2 regions of the Halobacillus sp. ACCC02827 genome follow, and region 1 is predicted to be linked to the other one. Evidence: riboswitches for the same ligand, from Rfam matches in the RefSeq annotation. Region 1 holds a riboswitch; the other holds the start of a gene.
The links. A riboswitch is a leader RNA that binds a small molecule or an ion and turns the genes downstream of it on or off. The one in region 1 is predicted to bind S-adenosylmethionine.
Positions count from the first base shown of each region.

Region 1 (11,153 bases):
GCGGCGGTCGATTTAGCGTTACGTCACCATCCTGACATCATTCTCATGGATTTGGTAATGGAAAATATGGATGGGATTGAAGCGACAAAGCAGATAACGGAACAATGGCCGGAGGCGAAGATCATCATTGTCACCAGTTTTCTTGATGATGAGAAGGTATATCCAGCTCTGGAAGCCGGCGCCACCAGCTACATGCTGAAAACGTCGAAAGCGGAAGAGATTGCGAAGGCCATACGATCTACATTCGATGGCCAGTCTGTGCTGGAACCGGAAGTGACAGGGAAAATCATGACAAAAATGCGTAAGCCCGATGCGGCTGATCTGCACGATCAACTGACCGCGCGGGAGAAAGAAGTTCTATTACTGATGGCGGAAGGCCGGACGAATCAGGAAATCTCGGAGCAGCTGTTCATCGCTTTGAAAACCGTTAAGGTTCACGTCAGCAATATCCTTGGCAAGCTTCAAGTATCTGATCGCACCCAGGCGGTTATCTATGCATTTAAGAACGATCTGATCGAATGAGAACTCCGACCCGTGTCGGAGTTCTTTAATGATTTAAGGAGACATATACGAAGGTTGTCAGGATGATCAAGTAGAAGATGATCAATTTGATATAGTACTTTCTCATATCCATCCCTTCTTTCAGAAAATAATTTCTTTTCTCATCTTATGTGTTCAGAACAATGGAGATTCCTGTATGGTGGATGATGCTTGTTTTCTGTCGTTTTTGGGAATACCAAAGAGGAAGAGGTGATACACGTGCGATGGAACAATCAACTGGCAGATGCGCCGGTATGGCAAGGGGAAATCTCCAACCGATCAGGTAAAGAAAAAATAGCTCAAGAAGTGAGCAGGTTGGTGCGTGAAGGAGATGTGATAGGAGTAGGATCGGGGTCGACCGCCTACTTAGCCCTGGAGCAGATTGCTGACAGGGTGAAGGAGGAGGGGTTGACCATCACAGGGATTCCAACTTCGAAAGAAGCCGAGATGAATTGTGCCTATTTCGGCATTCCTACAGCTTCCCTCATTCAGGCGAGACCTGACTGGGGATTCGACGGAGCAGATGAGGCGGATGATCGTAAGAGGCTTATTAAAGGAAGAGGAGGAGCACTGCTTGCTGAAAAGCTTGTAATGGCGAGTTCTCCGAAAACGTATATTTTAGTAGATGACAGCAAATTCGTTACCGAGCTTGGTGCAAAGCAACCGGTTCCGGTTGAAGTCGATCCGAGAGCGATCCACCTTGTGGAGACGAAGCTTGAGCAGTTTCCGATCCGATCCGTTACGCTCCGGATGGCAGCGGGGAAGGACGGGCCTGTTTTTACGGAAGCAGGAAATGTTCTGCTCGATGTGGAATTCATAACTATTGAAGATGATTTGGAAAAAGCTCTGGGAGCCATCCCCGGAGTGATGGAGACAGGCCTGTTTATTGGGTATTCCGTGGAATTTCTTACGATATAACGCCCATTTTCAGGATAATCATTGGTACATCTTAATACTTTTTCTATAATAGAAGTAAATCCTTATTTCAAAGGGGAATCATTATGGGACTGCCACAAAGGATTGCTTACCAGGATCAGCGTTACCCGTATATTGTACTTGCACCGATCGGGAAGAAGAATAAGTATATTCGTTCGATCGGTCACAAGTTTGAACGGGGGTTGCTTTCCAGGCTGAATGACGCCATCATGGACCAAATTGATGCAAAAGGACTCGATGTTACACCGATCCGCCGTTATTTGGGATTGGAGGAAAATGCGGTCCTTCCCGTTTCGTTCCGCAAAGACGAAATCCATGACCATTTACTGCGCCCAGAATTATTTCTATGGAAGTCCCTGCCTGAAGAACATGGACTACCTTTAAAAGACGAATATCAATACGGTACAGATTACACGCAGCTTTCCTCAGAGCAGCTTAATGATCATATTGGGGAAGTGCTGGAGGATTATCTGTTCTTATCCCATATAAGCTCGGAAGAAAGGGAGCATTGGCTGAAGAAGATAGCTGCTGCTTTCCAGCAGCATCCGCTCGTCCGGCTGTACCATCAAAAACAGCAGGTGATCGATGCTGTGGAAACGATGAATCAGTCTTCGCTGCTGTCTGTTTTAAATTATCCCGAAGATGTTGCTTATTGGCGGCACCGCGTCGAAATAGTCATGCGTCCGTTCCGTTCCCTTCCTGACTCATGGGTGCGAGGGAAGGAAGACAGCTGTTCCCATGATAAAGTCCTGACCTTCCATTCAAGCAGCCGCACAATCCGGTGCGAGTGTGAAACGTGCGATTTCAGGCTTTACTATGATGTAGATGTCGACATTGTGCGTTTATCAGAAGAGTACGACGTAGAGCGGGCGGCAAAACGAACGGCGACTATAGAAAGACAGTTCAACGAAGTTGCCCAACAGAATCCGCGTCTCCTGGATCAGCTGGCTCAACTCAAAGCTTTGAAAAAACAGCTGGCTACTGCGAGAAAGACATTGGATGAAAGCCTGCAGGTTTTCAAACAGATAGAGCGATATCAACGGAAGCAGGAACATCTTACCTCGTATCCGCTGCTGGATATGTACGACAAGCTGAGCAGGACTTACATTCCTGATTGCCTGGAATCGTCAGAGCTGCTTTGGATGTCGGAAGTGGAGCTTCATGACATTCGTATATTAAAGCAATTGAAGGAATGGAAGAAGCTTGTTCCTGAACATGTGTATCCATTCACAAGTCATGTGCTGGAAGAATTAAAGGTGAAGCTTGAAGAAGTGCGCTATGCGGATGACGATATCATTCTGACAGTAAAAGGACGCCCGCTCACTTTTGCAGATACGCAGCAGATATTGGATTTAATCTATTACTATGGAACGGATCATCCTGCCCATACCCTTGTTCAAGTACTGGCAGGGAAGGCTACGAATAAGTTGAGGACGCTGCAGCTGCATGAAACACGTTGGTTCGGTCAGTTATCTCATTGGCCGGAAAAGCACATCCAGAAGATTTTTAATCAGCTGGAGAAGCAGGGGTGGCTTATGAAACAGCAAAAGGGATATTCTGTGAGCGATTACGCAGAAGAGGTCATGTAATCGTGTTATGGAATCCATTACAAAGAGACGGCCCGCGCTTATGCGGGTCTTTTTTTTCCTAATTATCATTGGTTTGGTAAGCGTTTTCTTGTGATATAATTTGGACAAGTACATGGTAGGTTTCCATAACTGATCCAGGTGAAATATGCTGGTCGGCTCTGGGGATATTCGGAAAGGAGTATAACGATGAAATCAATATATCAGCAGGCATTGGGAGAGGAATTTGAGAGGCTTCACCCGGAATTAAAGAAAAAGTTCGGTTTGACGAGTGATCAGCATTTGATGATTCTTGGTCAGGGGAGAATGCAGGAGATAAGAGGTACGCACCCTGTCCTTCGACCTCTTCTGCAATTCGGTGTCCGCGATCATTTGGTATTCGGTGAAAGAGGGAAAGACGTTCCTTTCACGATAGAGAATTATGCATATCAGGATGAACAGGGGCGGGAAACAGTCAGTTGGATCCGGCGTTTCTTCTTTCCTTATGCTATTCGCGGTTTTGACGCTGCTATGCATTTTAATGAAGAGAAGCAGACAATCGTCGATGAACTCGGTAAAAGCGGAAACGTTCAGACGAGTTTGTCCATGCATGTTACCCCGGAAGGCGGCCTTTATATGGAATCTGCCGGTCTCCAGTTAAAAGAAAAGACTGTTTTAAATGCTGTCACCTCTGTTTATGAACACTTTGATGAGAGGGAGAATGCCATCCGTGTTCACGTGCATGTGGAACATCCGGCACTGGGGACACTTCTCATGTATGAAGGAACGGTCCATGTCGAATATTTACCGATGACAGTCCGTAACATTCCTGAGCGGGGACTGTTGGAATAGAGGAGGGATGAAGTGGGAAAGGAAAAAGATGAACAAGTGTACACGGATTTTTCTACGAGTATGACTTACGGGGAATACCTTGGATTAGACGAACTCCTCTCTGCCCAGAAGCGGCTTTCTGAACACCACGACGAAATGCTGTTCATCATCATCCATCAGGTGAGTGAGCTGTGGATGAAGTTGATTCTTCATGAACTTCAAGCTTCTATTCAGTCAATACGAAATAAGAACATACAGCCAGCATTCAAGATGCTCGCACGAGTGTCAAGCATTCAGAAACAGATCATTCAGGCCTGGGATGTGCTTTCCACGTTGACGCCGGCAGAGTACATGGAGTTTCGTCATACTTTGGGCAAAGCATCCGGATTCCAATCGTTTCAGTATCGCATGATAGAATTCTCCCTTGGATATAAGACACCCCATGTATTAAGGATATATGAGAAAAATCCGGAGTTACATAAGCAGTTGCAGTCCGCCTACGAAGCACCGGGTATATATGACGTGGCAATTGCGGAGCTTGCAAGAGCCGGCTTTTCTATTGACTCCCGCAGCGATTATACACAGACATATAGGCGAAACGAAAAAGTAGAGGCAGCCTGGGCCGCGGTTTATCAGGATGTCGAACGTTATTGGGAACTGTATCAACTTGCGGAAAAGTTGGTTGATATCGAAGACAGCCTGCAGCAATGGCGATTCAGGCACATGAAGACGGTTGAGCGTATTATTGGTCACAAACAGGGGACCGGTGGTTCTTCAGGCGTAGGTTATTTGAAGAAAGTATTGGATCATCGTTTCTTCCCGGAGCTTTGGGACGTCCGGACCCGTATTTAATCGACAGAAAAGACTGAATATGACTGCATGATTAAAATATTATTACATTTGTGTTACAATAGGTTATGTAATCATTATTAAACAAAGAGGTAATTTCTATGAATCAACCTATTATATATATATTTGGTATCGCAGTCTTGTTCTTGTCCGCCTGTTCCTTCATAGCCAATGCCAACGAGGATAAGGACGGGAAGCAATCAACTAAAATGCCTATCTATGATGTAGATATTGAATCGGATGTAGAAGATTATCAGGATTACCACATCTCCATCCAATATCCTGATACCCCCAACAATCAAATTGACCAAAAAATTACGGATTATGTGAATCAGCGTAAAGCCATGTTTAAGCAGAAAAGCTATTTGAGTACACAAGAGCAGGAAGTGGATCAGCCTACGGAATTGCAAATAAACTTTGAAGTCATCCATCAGGACCATCGTTATTTTAATGTGCGCTTTCTTGAAACGATGAGGATAGGATCAGAAGAGCCCATCGAAATGCAGACCGTTTTGAATTTTGATAAGAAAACGGGCTCTGCCATTGATATGGAGAAAATATTTAAAGCGGACAAGGATTATTTAGGTATGGCGGAAAAGCTTGCACGCGAGGAGCTGGACGACGAATCTGTTCAGATCGATCCTCGAAACCTGGCCTTGTCAGACAAAGGAATCCTCTTGTACTTGGATCAATCGAAGGAAGACTGGCCGGATCATCTGCTTCTGAAGAGGAAAGAAGTAAAGGAATGGCTGAAGGAAGAGTATCTGGAAAACCTCGGACAGAATCAAACAGCTGAAGGGAAGCAGTAAGCGAAAGAGTCTTTTCCCTTAATGGCGAGGAGCTTTAAAAAACTGTCAAGAAACTCAGTAAAATAACAAGCGGAAGAGGCCGGATGTGAAAACATCCGGCCTCTTTCTTATGTGTCTAATTTTTCTTTAATCCATTGCCCCCATCGTTCGAACTCGACTAAAAACCCATCATGGCCGAAATCAGTCGTCACATGATAATGCTCCGCTTGGGGTGCGAGAGCAGAGAAGCGGGCGATTAAACTTTCCGGATAAAGGAGGTCATGTTCGAAACTGATGGTATAAATAGGTGCTTCATAAAGGGCGGCTGCTGCTTCCCATCCTCCTCGTTTTTTTCCAATATCATGGTTATTCATAGCTTCAAGCAAGTATAAATAGCTGTTGGCATCGAAACGTTCTTTGATCTTGGCTCCCTGATGATCGAGGTAGGACTGGATATCATAACGATCTTCTTTGGCCTGTGATCGGTCGAACCGCTGCTGAAAAAGTGTACCACTGCGGTATGTGACCATTCCGGTCATGCGGGCTATTTCAAAACCCTGCAGAGCTGTATTGGATTCGTAATTTCCTCCATTGAATGCGGGATCGGAGCATATGGCTTTTGATCCTATGTGGTTGAAGGCAATCCCGTAATCGCTCAAATAAGGAGTGGCTGCGAGAATAAACAGCTTCTTCATAAAGGTCGGGTACAGCAGACCCCATTCATATGCCTGCATACCGCCCAGTGATCCCCCGACGACTGCCTCTAACTGCTGAATACCCAGTCTTCTAAGCGCTTCAAATTGGGCGTTAACCATGTCCCGGATGGTAACAGGTGGGAATGTTTGTTTGTATTCCTTACCGGTGTCAGGGTTTATGCTCGCGGGTCCTGTAGAACCGTGACATCCGCCGAGCACGTTGAAGGTAATGACTTGATAGTGTTTCGTATCGATGGGACAGTCGTCTCCGATCAAGCCAGCCCACCAGCCAGGTTCTTCCTTTGATCCGACTGCCAATTGGTTTCCCGTCAACGCATGGCAGACTAAAATGACAGGAGCATCCGCTTTACCATAACGCTCGTAAGCGAGTTCTACATCAGTCAGCCGATCTCCTGACTCTAATTCCAAAGGACCAATGGAAAGGACTGGACTTTCTGTTTCCTGGCTGACTGGGTTTTTCAATGACATGAACGAATTCTCCTTTCCGTAATGCTTTCGATTAGACCGATTGTAGAGAGGAGGAGATGCTTTTTCCTGTACGAACCGCTACGACAGCGTCATATATTCGTATACCGGAAATCGTGGTTTCCTCATCCTCCGCTATTGCCTCATTAATCCACAAAATTCCGTGCGGCTGCTGCTCGATAATCGGTTCATCTGTGTTCAACCGGTCAAAATGAAGGATATCCACATAAGTAGGTGCCTCTTCTTCTGAGGATAGATCCACAATCGTATAGCCGAGTTGAGCAAGTCTGTTTACATCCTCCGGAGAAGGACTTGTGGTAAACCCGATCGTCCTTTTCCTCAGTTGGCCTTCTGAACGATCCAAGGATGATTGTAGAATCGGCAGTGCTGGATGGTTCCTGTTTTTACTTGCCGACCCAGCACCTGTAGCTTGGCGGATGGCAGCATCCAATTCATCAATCAAGTCATCAACCGACTCCAGGCCTACAGACAGACGCACGAGCTCCTCGGTGACGCCCGATTTCTTCAGGTCATGCTCGTTCAACTGTTGGTGTGTGGTGGATGCGGGATGAATAATTAACGATTTTGCATCGCCGACGTTAGCTACATGGGACCACAATCCGATGTTGTCTATCAGTGTACGACCAGCTTCCCTGCCGCCTGAAATACCAAAAACGACGATGGAGCCGTGGCCGTAATGGAAGTACTTCTCAGCAAGGGGGTGGGTAGGATGATCGGGTAATCCCGGATAACGCACCCACTCGACTCCTTCATGTTTTTCTAAATACCTGGCAATCTCGAGTGCCTGATCCGCATGCTTTTTAATTCGGAGATGCAGCGTCTCCAACCCTTGCAGCAACAGGAAAGCATTTTGCGGGCTTAGGCATGCCCCGATATCCCGGAGAAGTTGGACGCGGAGTTTAACCGCGTAGGCTGCGGGACCGAGATCGGCGTAGCGGATTCCATTGTAGCTCTCATCCGGAGTTGTAAATCCAGGGAACTTCTCGTGGTCCCAGTTAAAACGGCCGCTGTCAATGACGACACCGCCAATCGTCGTGCCGTGTCCCCCGATCCATTTCGTAGCGGAGTGGACGACGATATCCGCGCCCCATGCGAAAGGTTGGCATACATAAGGGGTGGCAAAGGTGTTATCGATAATAAGTGGGATGTGATGACTGTGGGCTACAGCTGCCACTTTCTCGATATCGAGAACATCCAGACTCGGATTTCCAATCGTTTCCGCGAAAATAGCCTTTGTATTTGAGGTAATGGCTGCTTGGAAGTCGTCATGGCTGCTGCCTTCAATGAAACGAACATGGATTCCATACCTCGGAAGGGTATGGACGAAGAGGTTGTATGTGCCGCCGTAAAGGTTGGAGGAAGCCACGATTTCATCTCCGGCCCCTGCAATATTCAAAATGGCGAGTGTGATCGCTGACATTCCGGAAGAAGTAGCTACAGCTGCGGCTCCGTCTTCCAATAAAGCCATCCGCTGCTCGAAAGCATCCACGGTCGGGTTCATGATCCGCGTATAAATGTTTCCCGGTTCTGCAAGGGCGAACAGGTTCTGAGCGTGGTCTGTGTCTCGGAAGACATAAGAGGTCGTTTGATAAATCGGCACTGCGCGGGAACCGGTAGCCGGGTCTGGCTCCTGTCCGCCGTGTAACAACAAAGTCTCTGGACCGTACGGGTGGTTAGGGAAAGTCATCAATCATTCTCCTCCTTGGATTGTTGTTCCTAGGAACCTCTACCTTGGTGGCGGAAGGCAAACGAAAAGCCCTCTTCTGTAAGAAAGAAGAGGGCTGTATGTACGGATTACCTCCCCTTATCTTTCAGATCACCGGATCTGTAGGATTTAGCACCTTTTCAAGTCTTTGCTTGATGGTTGCCGGGCGTCGTAGGGCCTAGTCCCTCTGCCGCTCTCGATAAGAGTGTATTCGATTAGTCTGACTTGTTTGAAATTATATACGTGTGCCTGTGCAATGTCAAACCCTTTCTCCGAGGTCTTTGATGTTTGAGTATGCATCCAGCTGGGAATGCTCTTACTACATTCAAAAATAGTAGAGGAGTGAAGATAGAATGAAAGAATATAGTGTAGTCCCAAATAAAGACGTAACAGGCTGGTTTGTTAAAATCGAAGACGTGGCTCCGACAGATCTTTACGATGAACGTGATACTGCCATCGAAAAGGCTGAAGAAATGGCGAAAGGAAACTCACCAAGCAAGCTTTCCATTATGAATCAGAATCACGAAGTAGAAGAAGAGCGCACGTACTAATACATGACTCCCGGAAACGGGAGTTTTTTTATGTTATGAATCTGGTAGAGTGGAAGCAGGATTAGTAGAAAAGAAGAGGGGATCTTTATGGACAATCGCTATGATGTGGTCATTGCAGGTGCACGGGTGGCAGGCGCGAGTTTAGCAGTTCTGCTTGGAAAACTCGGAAAAAAAGTACTTCTTATAGATAAAGCTCCTTTCCCGAGTGATACGTTATCAACTCATTATATGTCGCATACCGGTTACTTAGAAGAACTCGGCATTTTAGACAAATTGCTGGCTGGCGGCCTGCGGAAGGTGGATCGGATGAGGACACATATCGGTTCCAGTTACATAGATGGCCCGAGGTCTGCCTACACGGTCATACCAAAGCGTGACCGCCTGGATATGCTTCTTATAGAACGCACCTTCCTGTACGAGGGAGTAACCTTTCTTTCAGAGACAGCTGTGCGGGAGGTTTTGTGGGATCAAGACCGCATGGTAGGGGTGAGGATAAAAGGGAAAGGGAGAGAGAAAGAGGTGTATGGTGATTTAATTGTCGGAGCAGATGGTAAACATTCGACGATCGCCCGCCAGGCAGGTGCGGAAGTGTATCACGATACACCGCCTCTCAGACCAGTGCTGTACGGATATTTTGAGGGAATTCCCCCTTTGGAAACGCCTACTACGGAAATATTTCTTCATGAAGGAAGAATCGGCTTTTTGTTCCCAATGGAACAAGGAAGAGATTGTATCGGTCTTGAGGTTCATCCGGATGAGTTTAAAACTATGATGAAAGATTCCCCCGAAGCGTTTGTCCGTATGTACAAGCAGCTGTATGGAATGGAAAAGCGGTTGGAGAATGCCCGTTTGCAAGGAAGTATCATCGGGACCTCAGGGGTGCCTAACTTTTTCCGTAAACCTTATGGAAACGGATGGGCCCTGATCGGCGATGCAGGTCACAGTAAAGACCCAAGTACAGGACTTGGTATTAATGATGCTTTCATGCAGGCGTTTCTGCTCGCAGATGCGTGCATGCGGATCGATGCAGGTGATGACAGGGAAGTGGTCATGGAAGCTTTCCAGAAAAAGCGGGATAAACACCTCTTCCCGGGCTTTCAGTTGACGCTGGATTATATCCACTCGTTAAAAAGGTTCTCGAAGAATGAACTTGCCCTGTTTCAAGCGATGGCTGCCAACCCGATGGTATGGAACAAAGTGGCGCCGAAATTGGGGGATTATTTGAGAGAAGGGACCAGAGACTTTCCTCTGCTTTACCAATCTGTCGAAATGGAAGCGGAAGCATTCGGATATGACAAGGATTCCTCTCCCTGACGGCGAACTATATAAAGAGAGGTGATGGGGATGGAATGGACGAAAGAAACCGCATATGCAAAGCTGCAAGAGGTTTATACAGATAAGGTCATGCAGGAGGAGAAGCGGAGAGTGTTCCAACAAGTTTACCGGCACCTTCGTGAACATTTGGATGATCTATGTGTCAGTCATGGTTTAAAGGAGCAGGCGGAGAAACAGCTTGGATTCTTTAAGGAATATACGTTCATGCCGGGAGATAATCTGTTTCAATCCATGCGTCACGTTTTTCTGTTGGCAAGAGGCGAAAGAAAAGAGGAAGAGGCAGTGACCAGGCAGCACTTGGAACGGATCTATCGCGCGCTTTATCAGCCGGCAGGTTTGAAGAATCCATATATCCCGGATTCGTTTTGGGATACACCGGTCGGGGTAGCTTGTCTTGTTGCGGAAGAAGGAATTGAAGCGGCTTATCCTGTGCTCGATCAAATCATGGAAGCGGAGAAATAAAACCAAAGCCAGTCACATTTGTGACTGGCTTTGGTTTGCTTCCGCAGTGGTTTTGGAGTCGGTGTGCTCCGGGCTTTCCACGGGACGTCCAGTGCTCCTCGTAGCTTTTCTCTATCAGGGACCTGTCTGTTTCCGCTGTTCCTGTTGCCCATTTTCATGTCCCAAGATTGTCCTACTATAAGTCAATGAACGAGAGAGTGTTTGAACAAGAAACGTTTTTACATATGCGGAGAGGATTATTGTTCTATCTTTATCCTCTCCAGTTTCCACACAGGTTTGTAATCTTAGATTCTGTAGAAAAGGCGGAGCTCCTGCAGGAACCCCTTATAATCCTCGAGGGGTTCTAAATTGGCAGAGAGAGCTTTCAAAATGGCGGGACGTGGCTCCTC
Region 1 is NZ_CP128168.1:3,337,323-3,348,475, reverse strand. Features, by position in the region: gene QRD89_RS17645 (response regulator transcription factor) at 1-522, shown strand, start outside; gene rpiA (ribose 5-phosphate isomerase A) at 760-1,458, shown strand; gene QRD89_RS17635 (RQC-minor-2 family DNA-binding protein) at 1,542-3,065, shown strand; gene QRD89_RS17630 (DUF4166 domain-containing protein) at 3,252-3,893, shown strand; gene kynA (tryptophan 2,3-dioxygenase) at 3,906-4,724, shown strand; gene QRD89_RS17620 (hypothetical protein) at 4,823-5,530, shown strand; gene metX (homoserine O-acetyltransferase MetX) at 5,638-6,693, opposite strand; gene QRD89_RS17610 (O-acetylhomoserine aminocarboxypropyltransferase/cysteine synthase family protein) at 6,725-8,398, opposite strand; SAM riboswitch class I at 8,513-8,622, opposite strand; gene QRD89_RS17605 (DUF2188 domain-containing protein) at 8,770-8,967, shown strand; gene QRD89_RS17600 (NAD(P)/FAD-dependent oxidoreductase) at 9,055-10,281, shown strand; gene QRD89_RS17595 (hypothetical protein) at 10,312-10,764, shown strand; gene QRD89_RS17590 (TetR/AcrR family transcriptional regulator) at 11,049-11,153, opposite strand, start outside.

Region 2 (11,153 bases), 99 kb from region 1:
CTCCAAGCGTCTGCGCGGATATCCATTGCCTTGATGCAGCGGATGGGGAAATGCGCGAACCTACTTTTCACCGATTCCGCTTTGATCTGACACCGGAGAACTGCACAAAAGAGAAGATGGAGTGGGACCTTTCCCTCTATCCTGAAGAAGTACCTGTCACGAACTCGGATAAACAGCTGTGGAAGAACGTCAGTAAGAAACAATACTTTCAATATATCCGTCATATCGCACCTTACATGCTGCCATTCTTAGCGGAGAAGAAATTGACAGTAATCCGCTGTCCGGACGGGATTACTGCTGAGTCATTCTATCAAAAGCAAGCCCCGGATCATGCTCCGGACTATTTAGACACATGGGAAGAAAAAGACGGAAGCCGGATCCTTTGCAATAATCTCCCCTCGCTCCTTTGGCTTGCCAATCAAGGAGCAGTGGAGTTCCATATCCCTTTTGACAAAACAGATGCATCCTTACCCGATGAAATTGTCTTCGACCTGGATCCCCCAAGCCGGGAACACTTTTCACTTGCGATTACCGCTGCACAGTGGATGAAGCAGATGCTGGATGAAATCGGAGTCATCAGCTTCATCAAAACGTCTGGTAACAAAGGGATGCAGATTCATATCCCTATTCAAGCAGGCGACTTCAGCTATGAGGAAACGCGGAACCTTACCGAAGCTGTGGCGGAAACACTCGTACAAAAATGCCCGGACCTGTTCACAGTCGAACGCCTGAAGAAAAAACGAGGAGAGAAGCTGTATCTGGATTATGTCCAGCATGCAGAAGGGAAAACAATCGTTGCCCCCTATTCCGCTCGCCGTACCGATGAAGCCACGGTTGCCTGTCCGTTATTTTGGGAAGAGGTAAAAGAAGGACTGCGACCGGAATCCTTCACGATTAAGAACGTCCTGGCCCGACTCGAAGAGAAAGGCTGTCCGTTTCTCCAATATGAAGAGGCACGGAAGCGGCAGCCGGTCAAACAGTTGAAGCGACTCTTATGATTTTGTCGAAACATTTCCCGGGAAATGACAACAAAAAAGCGGTGCTCCCTGCGCATGAGAGCACCGCTTTCCCTTATTCCAACATAGCTGTCCGTTCTTCTCTTAATTTAAATTTCTGCAGTTTACCACTGGCGTTCCTCGGCAATTCTTCCATAAATACATATCGTCTCGGCCGCTTAAAGCGGGCCAGCCTTCCGCCTGAGGTGCAGAAAGCATCCAACTCTTCGGAGGACACCGGGTCCCCCTTACGGACAATGAAGGCGACCACCCGCTCTCCCCACATCTCATCCGGCTCCCCAACAACCGCCGCATCGAGCACACCAGGATGATCAAAGAGCACATCCTCTACTTCTCTCGAGTAGATGTTCTCTCCACCGGATAGAATCATATCTTTCACTCTGTCCCTTACCCACAGATATCCTTCTTCATCAAAGGAGCCGATATCACCGGTGTGATACCACCCTTTGTATAAGACTTCTTCCGTTTCTTCCGGCCTGTTGTAATAGGCCGTCATCATACTCGGCCCGCGGACGATAATTTCCCCCAGTTCGAACGGTTTGCAGATTTCATTGGGTTCCGCCGGTCCATGCTCATTCGTTCGCACGACCCTGACGTCATGATTAAGCAGCGGTCTTCCTGCCGATCCTGCTTTTCTTATTTGCTCCTCGTCCATCAATGCTGTAATGGCAGGGCCCATCTCCGTCATGCCATAAGCCTGGAGCAGTTCTACTCCAAGGGCGTCATGCAGACGCTTCGTGAGGGATGGAGCCATGGGAGCTCCACCGTATAATCCCTGTCGGAGCGTCTGGAAATCCTCTGCACTGAATTCTTCTTCCAGCACCATGTTCCACATCGTCGGTGCTGCAAACAAGCAGGTGATCTGCTCCTGCTTGACGGTTTCAATCAGTTCTTGCGCTTCGAAGTGGTGCATAATCACATTTGCTGCCCCTATCATAACGCGCGGGAAGAAGGCGCAGTGCAGTTCCGCACAGTGAAAGATCGGGGCAACCGTTAATCCGCGATCCTCTTTCGTGAGACGCAGACAAGCTGTCATAATCAGCGCTTGATCGATCATGTCACGGTGGGAGTGGATGACGCCTTTCGGTGACCCGGTCGTCCCTGACGTGTACATGATGGCATATGGATCGTTTTCATCGAGTTGACACACCGGTCGATCTGCTGTAACACTTGCCAGTCGATCGTGATAGTTTACGGCGTGCTCCTGCTCGACTTCATCAATGCTCCAAAATTCGATGGCAGGCATATCTGCAGCTATCGGAGCGACTTGTGACGCCGTAGCCCTCTCAAACAATACGACCTTAGGGGAGGCGTCGGTCAGAATATAGCGGATCTCCCGTTCTGACAGTCGGAAGTTGACCGGTTGGAAGACGGCACCGATCTTCATACAGGCAAACAGCGTCGTAGCAAATTCAGATGTATTGAAGAGGACAGTCGATACCCTGTCTCCCTTCTCCACTCCGGATGCCCGTAAAGCATTGGCAGCTCTATTCACTTCAATGTCCCACTCTGCATAAGTCCACCGGATTCCAAGTCGTAAATCCACCAAGCCTTCCTTATCCCCATGCTTCGCTACCGTTTGTTCGAACATCCCTTTAAGTGTTTGTGCCATCGTTTATCGACTCCTTTGTTTTTGGTTAGTCTAAAAACGGACCTGCCTCACCTAACGTTCTCCATGCAGTCATTTGATTCTTTCAATAATAGTCGCATTCGCCATTCCTAACCCTTCACAGACAGCCTGCAATCCGTAACGCGCGTTTCTCCTTTCCAGTTCGTGAACTAATGTTGTCATCAGCTTCACTCCTGTCGCGCCAAGTGGATGACCAAGCGCAATCGCTCCTCCGTTCACATTCACCTTCTCATGCGGTACCCCCGTTTCTTTCATCCAAAATAGCGGCACAGAGGCAAAAGCCTCGTTCACTTCAAAAAGATCGATATCCTCAAGAGCCAATCCGGCTTTTTCCAATGCTTTGTAGGTCGCAGGAAGCGGTCCTGTCAGCATGAGTGTCGGATCAGAGCCGATGACGGAGCGGGAGGCGATACGGCACCTTCCTTTGATTCCTTCTGCTTCCGCCTTCTCCTTTGACATAAGCAGTAGAGCGGCCGCTCCATCACTGATTTGACTGGCATTACCCGCTGTGATTTTCCCTCCTTCTTTAAACGGCGGCTTTAATTGTGCCAATGCTTCCATGGATGTATCCGTTCTTGGTCCTTCATCCCGGCTGCACACTTCCCCGTCTGCTGTCGTAATTGGATGAATCTCTTTATCAAACCGCCCTTCTTTTACCGCTTGTATCGCCCGCCTGTGGCTCTCGACCGCATATAAATCAAGCGTTTCTTTCGATATGTCCCAGCGATCTGCAATACGTTCGGCTGAGAGACCTTGATGAATCAATTCATATGCATCCGTCAGGCGTTCGTTATCCTTCACTCCCTGCCGATTCGAAAACATCGGAACCCGTGACATACTTTCGACTCCGCAGGCAATGACAGCGTCCATATCCCCGCTTGCGATTGCCTGTGCCGCAAAATGAACCGCCTGCTGGCTCGATCCACACTGGCGATCCAATGTAACACCAGGGACTTGAACAGGAAAACCCGCGGTAAGGGCAGCAATGCGGGCAATATCTCCTGCCTGCTCACCAACTTGCGTTACACACCCGGCAATTACATCCTCCACCTGAGAAGGATCCACTCCCGACCTTCGCATCAATTCTTTCAGCAATTCCGCTAACAGAAGGTCGGGCCTGACTTCACGGAACATGCCTCCTCTCCTTCCGACCGGTGTTCTTACTGCGTCAACGATCACTACTTCTCTCATTCCAAAACCTCCCCGCCAGACCCCTTCCTGCCACCCGCAGATGCGGGTGCTGGGAGCAGGAAACGTCGGCGCTCCAAATCCATGGCTCTCTAACTACGTTGCTGTATTTCTCTCTTTGCTGAATATATTCCTTCCTGATATTTAAATTGATTACAAAAATATGAAATTAGAAGGATTTCGACAGACCGGAATGACGAAAAACTTCACGATCCCCCACGCGCCTATGTTCTCAGAAATAAAAAAAACCTTGCAGCAAAAACCTGCAAGGTTATCTGTATCCTTTTATTTCAGAACTTTTTCAATAGCACGCGCTACTCCATCTTCCGCGTTTGTAGCAGTCGTGAAAGCCGCAGCTTTCTTAACATCTTCCTGAGCATTCCCCATAGCGACACCAAGTCCCGCTTCTTTGATCATCGCCATATCATTCAAACTGTCACCTACGGCCATCACTTGACTCATGTCCAAATCCAGCCACTTGCAGACTTTTTTCAAAGCAGCTGCTTTATTCACACCAACAGGGTTGATTTCAATGTTCGTAGGACTGGAATTAGTCACTTCCAGCTCTTCATTGTTATTCAATTCTTCCAAGATGACTTCACGCACCTCATCGTCTTCTATGTCGAATCCGAATTTCAACCAGTCGTACTGATGGACCTCATTCTCAAACGGATCTTGACTATTATAGAGACCTTGTACGGTTGTAGACCAGAAATACAGGCCGTGTTCTTTTTTCAGTTCCCACAGCCTCTCGACATGTGTATGGTGGAGCTTATTCTGCTCTACCAGTTCGAATTCGTGATCATAGATTTCCCCGCCATTGATCGTGACGATGTAGGAAGAGCGTCCTAAAGATTCCGCAATATCCCTGCACCGGGACAGCGATCTGCCTGTACTTAGTACGACATGAATTCCTTGTTCTTTTGCTTCTTTTACAGCTTTTTCGTTAGCCTCAGAAACGGTGCCTTCATGACTTACGAGGGTCCCGTCCAAATCCAAGGCGATCAGTTTGATATCTTCCTTCATTTCTCCCACGTCCTCTCTATTACTGTATCCATTCTAATACATCCATGCCCCCGGTACAATAAATCCGTAAGCCCGGCAATAGAGAGACCCCATGTAAAGACGGATCTTTACACGGGGTGCCTTTATAGAGCTTGGTGCTCCTTCTTTATTTCCTGAAGCAGGACTTGGTCCAGCAGCAGGGTCAATCCTGTCTGACTTAACGCCTTGGCTCCTTTCATGAGCGCTTCGTCTCCCGCTTTCGAGCGGGCAGCTTCCCGAAACTCGTCCGTATGAGCAACAAGCGAGTCCGGGCCTATTTTGATATATGGATGAAGGGTAGGAATGACTTGGCTGACATTGCCTGCATCGGATGAACCGAGACCTTTACGCTCGGCATGATACACTTCGCCGAGTGCCTCGATCTTCTGCCGGAACACTTCATCAAACGTTGGGGTTACTTTAAAATTATCTACTCCGTTTTGAATGCGCGTCATTTTGTAATCCGCGCCTGTGATTCTCGCCGCACCTGCAGCGATTTCTTCGACCCTGCGTGTTACTTCATCACATGCTTCACGCGTTGCTGCTCGTAAATAAAACCTCGCCCGGGCATAATCCGGAACGATATTAGGTGCCTGACCGCCATCCAAGATGACTCCATGGATCCGCACGTCATCCGGAACATGCTGGCGCAGGGCATTGATCCCGTTGTACAGTTGAATGACTCCATCCAAGGCGTTGATGCCGTCGTGCGGGTTGCTTGCCGCATGTGCACTTTTGCCGAAGAATTCAAAATCGACAGGATCGACGGCCAGCGTAGGCGCCGATCCCGACGTCCTCCCCATAGGATGAACCATCATACAGACATCTAAATCCTGGACGAGTCCGTGGCGGACGAATGTTCCTTTCGCACTGCCGTTCGGTCCGCCTTCTTCTGCCGGTGTGCCGAGTACGACGACATCTCCTCCGGTTTGACTGATCAATTCCCCTAATGCAATGGCAGCCGCACAAGAGGCTGTGCCGATAATATTGTGTCCGCATGCATGACCAAGACCCGGCAGGGCATCATATTCTGCCAAAAACCCGATTTTAGGTCCGGGAACACCAGAGCTTTTCACCGCACGGAAGGCCGTTTCATGTTCTGGAATATTCCGATCGACGACAAACCCTTCCTTTTCTAAAAGAGTGGTCAGCGTATCTGCAGCGAAATATTCCTCGTTGCCTATTTCCGGGCGTTCATGAATGCTGTGACTGATGGATAGGTATTCTCCCCGCTTCCCTTCTATCTTTTGCTCAAGAAGGGTGGAAAGAGAAGTTGCTGTTTCTGTAGTCATTTCCTCCACTCCTTTACCAGCCGATATCTTCCAATGGGACAAATGTCGGAATAAGGGAATCGTTATATGTTTTCTTAATGTGATCCGCTACGTCCTCTTCTTGATAAAGCTCAACGATTTTCTGGTAGACTTCTTTATCTGCTTCATCGGCACGAGCCGCAATGATGTTGATATAAGGTTGAGCGGTTTCATCCTCAATATAGACAGCGTCTTCCACCGGTACAAATCCTGCTTCAACCGCGACTCCATTATTAATGACGGATGCAGCGACATCGGGAAGGACACGTGGTGTCTGGGCAGCAACAATCGGCTCAAATTTCAAGTTCTTCGGATTATCTTCAATGATATCGAGCGATCCATTTCCGTCGAAATCTTCCGGTAGACCGATCAGACCCGCCTGCTCAAGGAGAAGCAGAGCGCGTCCCATGTTCGTTGCTTCTTTCGGGACAGCGATGGAACTTCCATCAGGAATGTCCTTTACATCTTTATATTTTTCGGAATAGACACCCATTGGAGCAATGATCGTCGTACCGATCGGCTTCAAGTCTAAATCGTGCTCTTCTATGAAGGAATCAAAATACGACACCGTCTGGAAAGCGTTCAAATCGATATCTCCATCAGCAAGTGCCATGTTCGGGCGCACGTAGTCCGCGAATTCAACCAGTTCAATGTCAATATTCTCTTTCTCTGCTTTCTCCTGGACTTTCTCCCAAATCGGGACGCCGGAACCATTCAGGCCTACCTTCACTTTCGTCTTCTCACCAGATGCTGCGTCGCCTTCACTGGAGCACCCTGCTAATACAAAACTGATGATTGCGATGAAACCTAAAATAAATCCCCACTTTTTCATAATAATATCCCCCTGTTATTGTCTACGTATTTTTCTTGATATAAAGTTTCCAACCGTCTGCGTAAGCTGCACAATCAGTACGAGCAATAGGACCGTTGCAATCATAATATCTGTTTCAAAGCGTTGATAGCCGTAAGAGATGGCCAAATCTCCCAAACCTCCGCCTCCAACAAAGCCCGCCATGGCGGAAGCACCGACGAGACCGATCGTTGCAATCGTCAAGTTAAGAATAATAGAACTCAATGCTTCTGGTATATAAACACGACGTATGATCTGCCACGGTGTCGCTCCCATCGCTTCTGCTGCTTCGATGACTCCTGGTTTCACTTCAAGCAAGCTGCTTTCCACAAGCCTCGCTATGTACGGAGCAGAGAAGATGACGAGCGGAACGACAGCTGCTGCTGTCCCGATCGATGAACCGACAAGCAGACGTGTAAACGGCAGGATCGCTACGAGCAATATGATGAACGGAATGGAACGGAAGAAGTTCACAACCGCACTTAATCCGTTAAAGAACGGTTTATTTTGAAGCAGCCCTCCCTGTCTCGTAACAACGAGAAGTATTCCAAGCGGCAGGCCGATTAGCGCTGCTGCCAGGAGGGATATACCGACCATGACAAGGGTCTGATATGTCGCTTCCCATATTTTCGGCCAAAAATCCATCAAATTAACCTGCATGTGCAGTCACCTCCTGTACCGTTACGGTTTGTTGGATATGGTGGATCGCTTTAAGAATTTCTTTCGCATCCCCTTGGAACTCCACGACTAAATGACCGAATGGAATACCCTGCAGTTCCGTAATCTGTCCGAACAGTACATTTACTTCCACATCAAAACGTTTTGCCACCTGTGAGAGGACCGGCTGTCCTGCGCTTTCCTCCACAAAGGTGATCCGGTAGATATTCCCGGAGGCATGGCGCTTTTCGATGCCGTCTAGAATAGACGCGGGTATATCATTCTCCATCACCGTCCTTACGAAATTCTTGGTTGTCGGATGCTGCGGATTGGAGAAAAGGTCGAAAATGGATCCACTCTCCATGACACGTCCGTTTTCCATCACTGCTATCCTGTCACACACCTCACGGACGACATTCATTTCGTGAGTGATCATCAGAATCGTAATGCCGTACTCGTCTCTCACCTTCTTCAAAAGTTCCAGGATTGACTTGGTTGTCTCCGGATCGAGAGCGGACGTTGCTTCGTCACATAATAGAATATCAGGGGAGGTCGCCAAAGCTCGGGCGATACCGACCCGCTGTTTCTGCCCGCCGGACAGCTGGTCCGGGTAATGATTTGCCTTTTCAGACAGACCGACGAAGGCTAGAATTTCCTTCACCCTTTGATCTATCTCTTTCTTCGGCGTACCGACAAGAGATAATGGAAATGCCACGTTATGGTGGACGGTTTTGGACTCCAGCAGATTAAAATGCTGAAAGATCATTCCGATGCGCTTCCGGACTGTCCTTAAATCCGGTTTGGACAGCTTCGTCAAATCCTCTCCATTGACGACGACCCTTCCTTCTGTCGGCCGTTCCAATAAATTAACAAGACGGACGAGCGTGCTTTTTCCAGCGCCGCTGAAACCGATGACTCCGAAGATTTCCCCTTTATGTATCGTCAAATCGACACGGTCGACGGCACGCAGTTCTTTCCCTTCGTGCTGATACACTTTCGATACGTTTTCAAACTGGATCATCGAATCCCTCCTATGCTTTCCTAAACAAAAAGAGCCTCTCTTCTTATAAAACAAGAAGAGAGGCTCACACGTATGTATATGAGATCCGTCTCTCCTCATCTGTCACGCCCACAGGCGTGCTGGAGTTGGCACAGTTTCTGACGGAGACATCCGTTCAGATCCGCTGCCGAGGTTTCAAAGGGCCAGTCCCTCCACCTCTCTAGATAAGAAGATCGATTCAATTCGTTATTCAATTATGTCACTGGTGAAAATGATAATACAGCCTCATCCACCTTGTCAATTCCATTTGTAACTTTTCTCAGAAAAATGGAGAAATTCAGATTCCATAAATACCTTAAAGGGTATGTATAGCCATAAATCAGGAAATTAAAAAGGAGGATTCTATGTTTCATTATACAGTTGAAACGAAGAAGAGTGTCGAGGATGCAGTGGAAAGCCTGGAACAACAGCTGAGTCTGGAGCAGTTCGGGGTCTTATGGAAGTTCAATGTCAAAGATAAGCTGACGAAAAAAGGATTGGACTTCCATCAGGAATTTCGTATTCTTGAAGTGTGTAATCCGAAAGAAGCAGAAAGCATCCTATCCGAGAATACCCTTGCCGGTTATTTTCTCCCTTGTAAAATGGTCGTATATGATGAGCAGGGCACAACAAAGATCGGAATGCCGAAACCAACTGCTCTTGTAAGTCTCATTGGCGATGCTGCCGTTCAATCACTCGCCTCCGATATCGAGGAACGGTTGATTCACTGTATAAGCAAAAGCGTGTGAAATTAGATCCCTGGTCAGGGTTCACCCATCCGCACTCTACCAGGGATCTCCATTTAATGCTCGATAGGCGGAATTTTCGGATCCGTACCTTTCAACGAGTAGTGAAAAGATCCCCGGTTGGTTACCGCTCCGTAGAAGATATCCGAAACCGCATGGGGAGTGATCTGTTTCTCTACCCACGCTTCTGTCTTTTCCATACGCGCTATCATATCCTTTTGTAAAATACCGTCCATAATCAAGGGGATGTCATAACCCCCACCCCTATTCCACATACCTATGTCTTCTCTAGTAACAGGCTCTTTTCCCTGCTTCAATTGCACCGTCAATCTCCCGTCCGGTTCTATGATTGCCGTGTATACGTCCTCAATCCGGAATACATCTTTTTCCCGAAGCATTTGTATTATGTTATCAATGGAATAGCGAATTCGCTTAACGTTTTCACCAATCATCTTCCCTTCGAAAACGACAACAGTTGGTTCGAAGGTCAATAACTTACCGAACCAAGGACTCCTCAGCTTCATCCATACAATGACTTTTTGTAAGAGCGCGATCGCTATAATAGCTGTCACCGTATGGATGTGGTTGATATTCGGATCAGCAATATCCGCTCCCACCACGGAGCCGAGAACCAGGACAACAACGAAGTCAAAGACAGGTAGTTCACCGATCGACCGCTTCCCCATAAAGAGACCTACGGCCAAAAGCAATGGCAGGATTGTGACGATTCTAAGCAGTACCTTCCAGGTATCCATCCAAAGTTCCATCATGTCACCTCTTCCTTAGCTTGGTATTCTATCGGTATTCTTATCCGAATCTTTTCTTGTTGACAAAAATACCACTAGGGGTATATTATTAGTCATGTACTGTTCAAAGCGAACAAAAATAACTGCTTAAGGGAGGCCGACGCAGTGGAATATAACACAGCTATGAAAAACAGAGTGAAACGATTAGAAGGGCAATTGAGAGGCGTACTGAAAATGATGGAGGAGAATAAAGACTGTAAAGATGTCATCACACAGCTTTCTGCATCCAGAAGCGCGATCGATCGTGCCATCGGTCTTGTCGTCAGCTCCAACCTTGCAGAGTGCATTCAAGGGTCCGATGACGATCAGACAACAGAAGCGTCCATTAACGAAGCTGTTCAATTGCTAGTCAAAAGCAGATAATTTTTTTACTTTACAATATACCCCTACACGTATTAGTATAACCCAATAAGGAGGCAGTAAAATGTCAGAGACGAAGAAAACGAACATCATTTTATTCAGCGGAGATTACGATAAGGCGATGGCCGCTTATATCATCGCCAACGGGGCAGCAGCCTATGATCATGAAGTTACCATCTTCCATACTTTCTGGGGACTGAATGCTCTAAGGAAAGACGAACCAATTAAAGTGAAGAAAGGCTTCATGGAGAAAATGTTCGGGAAAATGATGCCACGGGGTGCGGATAAAATGGGCATTTCTAAAATGAATTTCGCAGGATTCGGCCCTAAAATGATCAAAGACGTTATGAAGAAGCATAATGCTGTGCCGTTGCCGGACTTGATTGACATGGCTCAGGAACAGGAAATCAACCTTGTTGCCTGTACAATGACGATGGATCTCCTCGGTCTCCAAAAGGAAGAACTGTTGGATGACATCCAGTACGCTGGTGTAGCTGCTTATTTGGC
Region 2 is NZ_CP128168.1:3,436,066-3,447,218, forward strand. Features, by position in the region: gene ligD (DNA ligase D) at 1-998, shown strand, start outside; gene QRD89_RS18090 (fatty acid--CoA ligase) at 1,072-2,628, opposite strand; gene QRD89_RS18095 (thiolase family protein) at 2,698-3,837, opposite strand; gene QRD89_RS18100 (Cof-type HAD-IIB family hydrolase) at 4,120-4,860, opposite strand; gene QRD89_RS18105 (M20 family metallopeptidase) at 4,983-6,170, opposite strand; gene QRD89_RS18110 (MetQ/NlpA family ABC transporter substrate-binding protein) at 6,184-7,020, opposite strand; gene QRD89_RS18115 (methionine ABC transporter permease) at 7,036-7,698, opposite strand; gene QRD89_RS18120 (methionine ABC transporter ATP-binding protein) at 7,688-8,716, opposite strand; SAM riboswitch class I at 8,809-8,926, opposite strand; gene QRD89_RS18125 (DUF302 domain-containing protein) at 9,100-9,483, shown strand; gene QRD89_RS18130 (DUF421 domain-containing protein) at 9,537-10,250, opposite strand; gene QRD89_RS18135 (metal-sensitive transcriptional regulator) at 10,392-10,649, shown strand; gene QRD89_RS18140 (DsrE/DsrF/DrsH-like family protein) at 10,711-11,153, shown strand, end outside.
Region 2: it holds a riboswitch for S-adenosylmethionine, as region 1 does, so the genes downstream of both, QRD89_RS18120 (methionine ABC transporter ATP-binding protein) here and QRD89_RS17610 (O-acetylhomoserine aminocarboxypropyltransferase/cysteine synthase family protein) in region 1, are expected to answer to the same signal.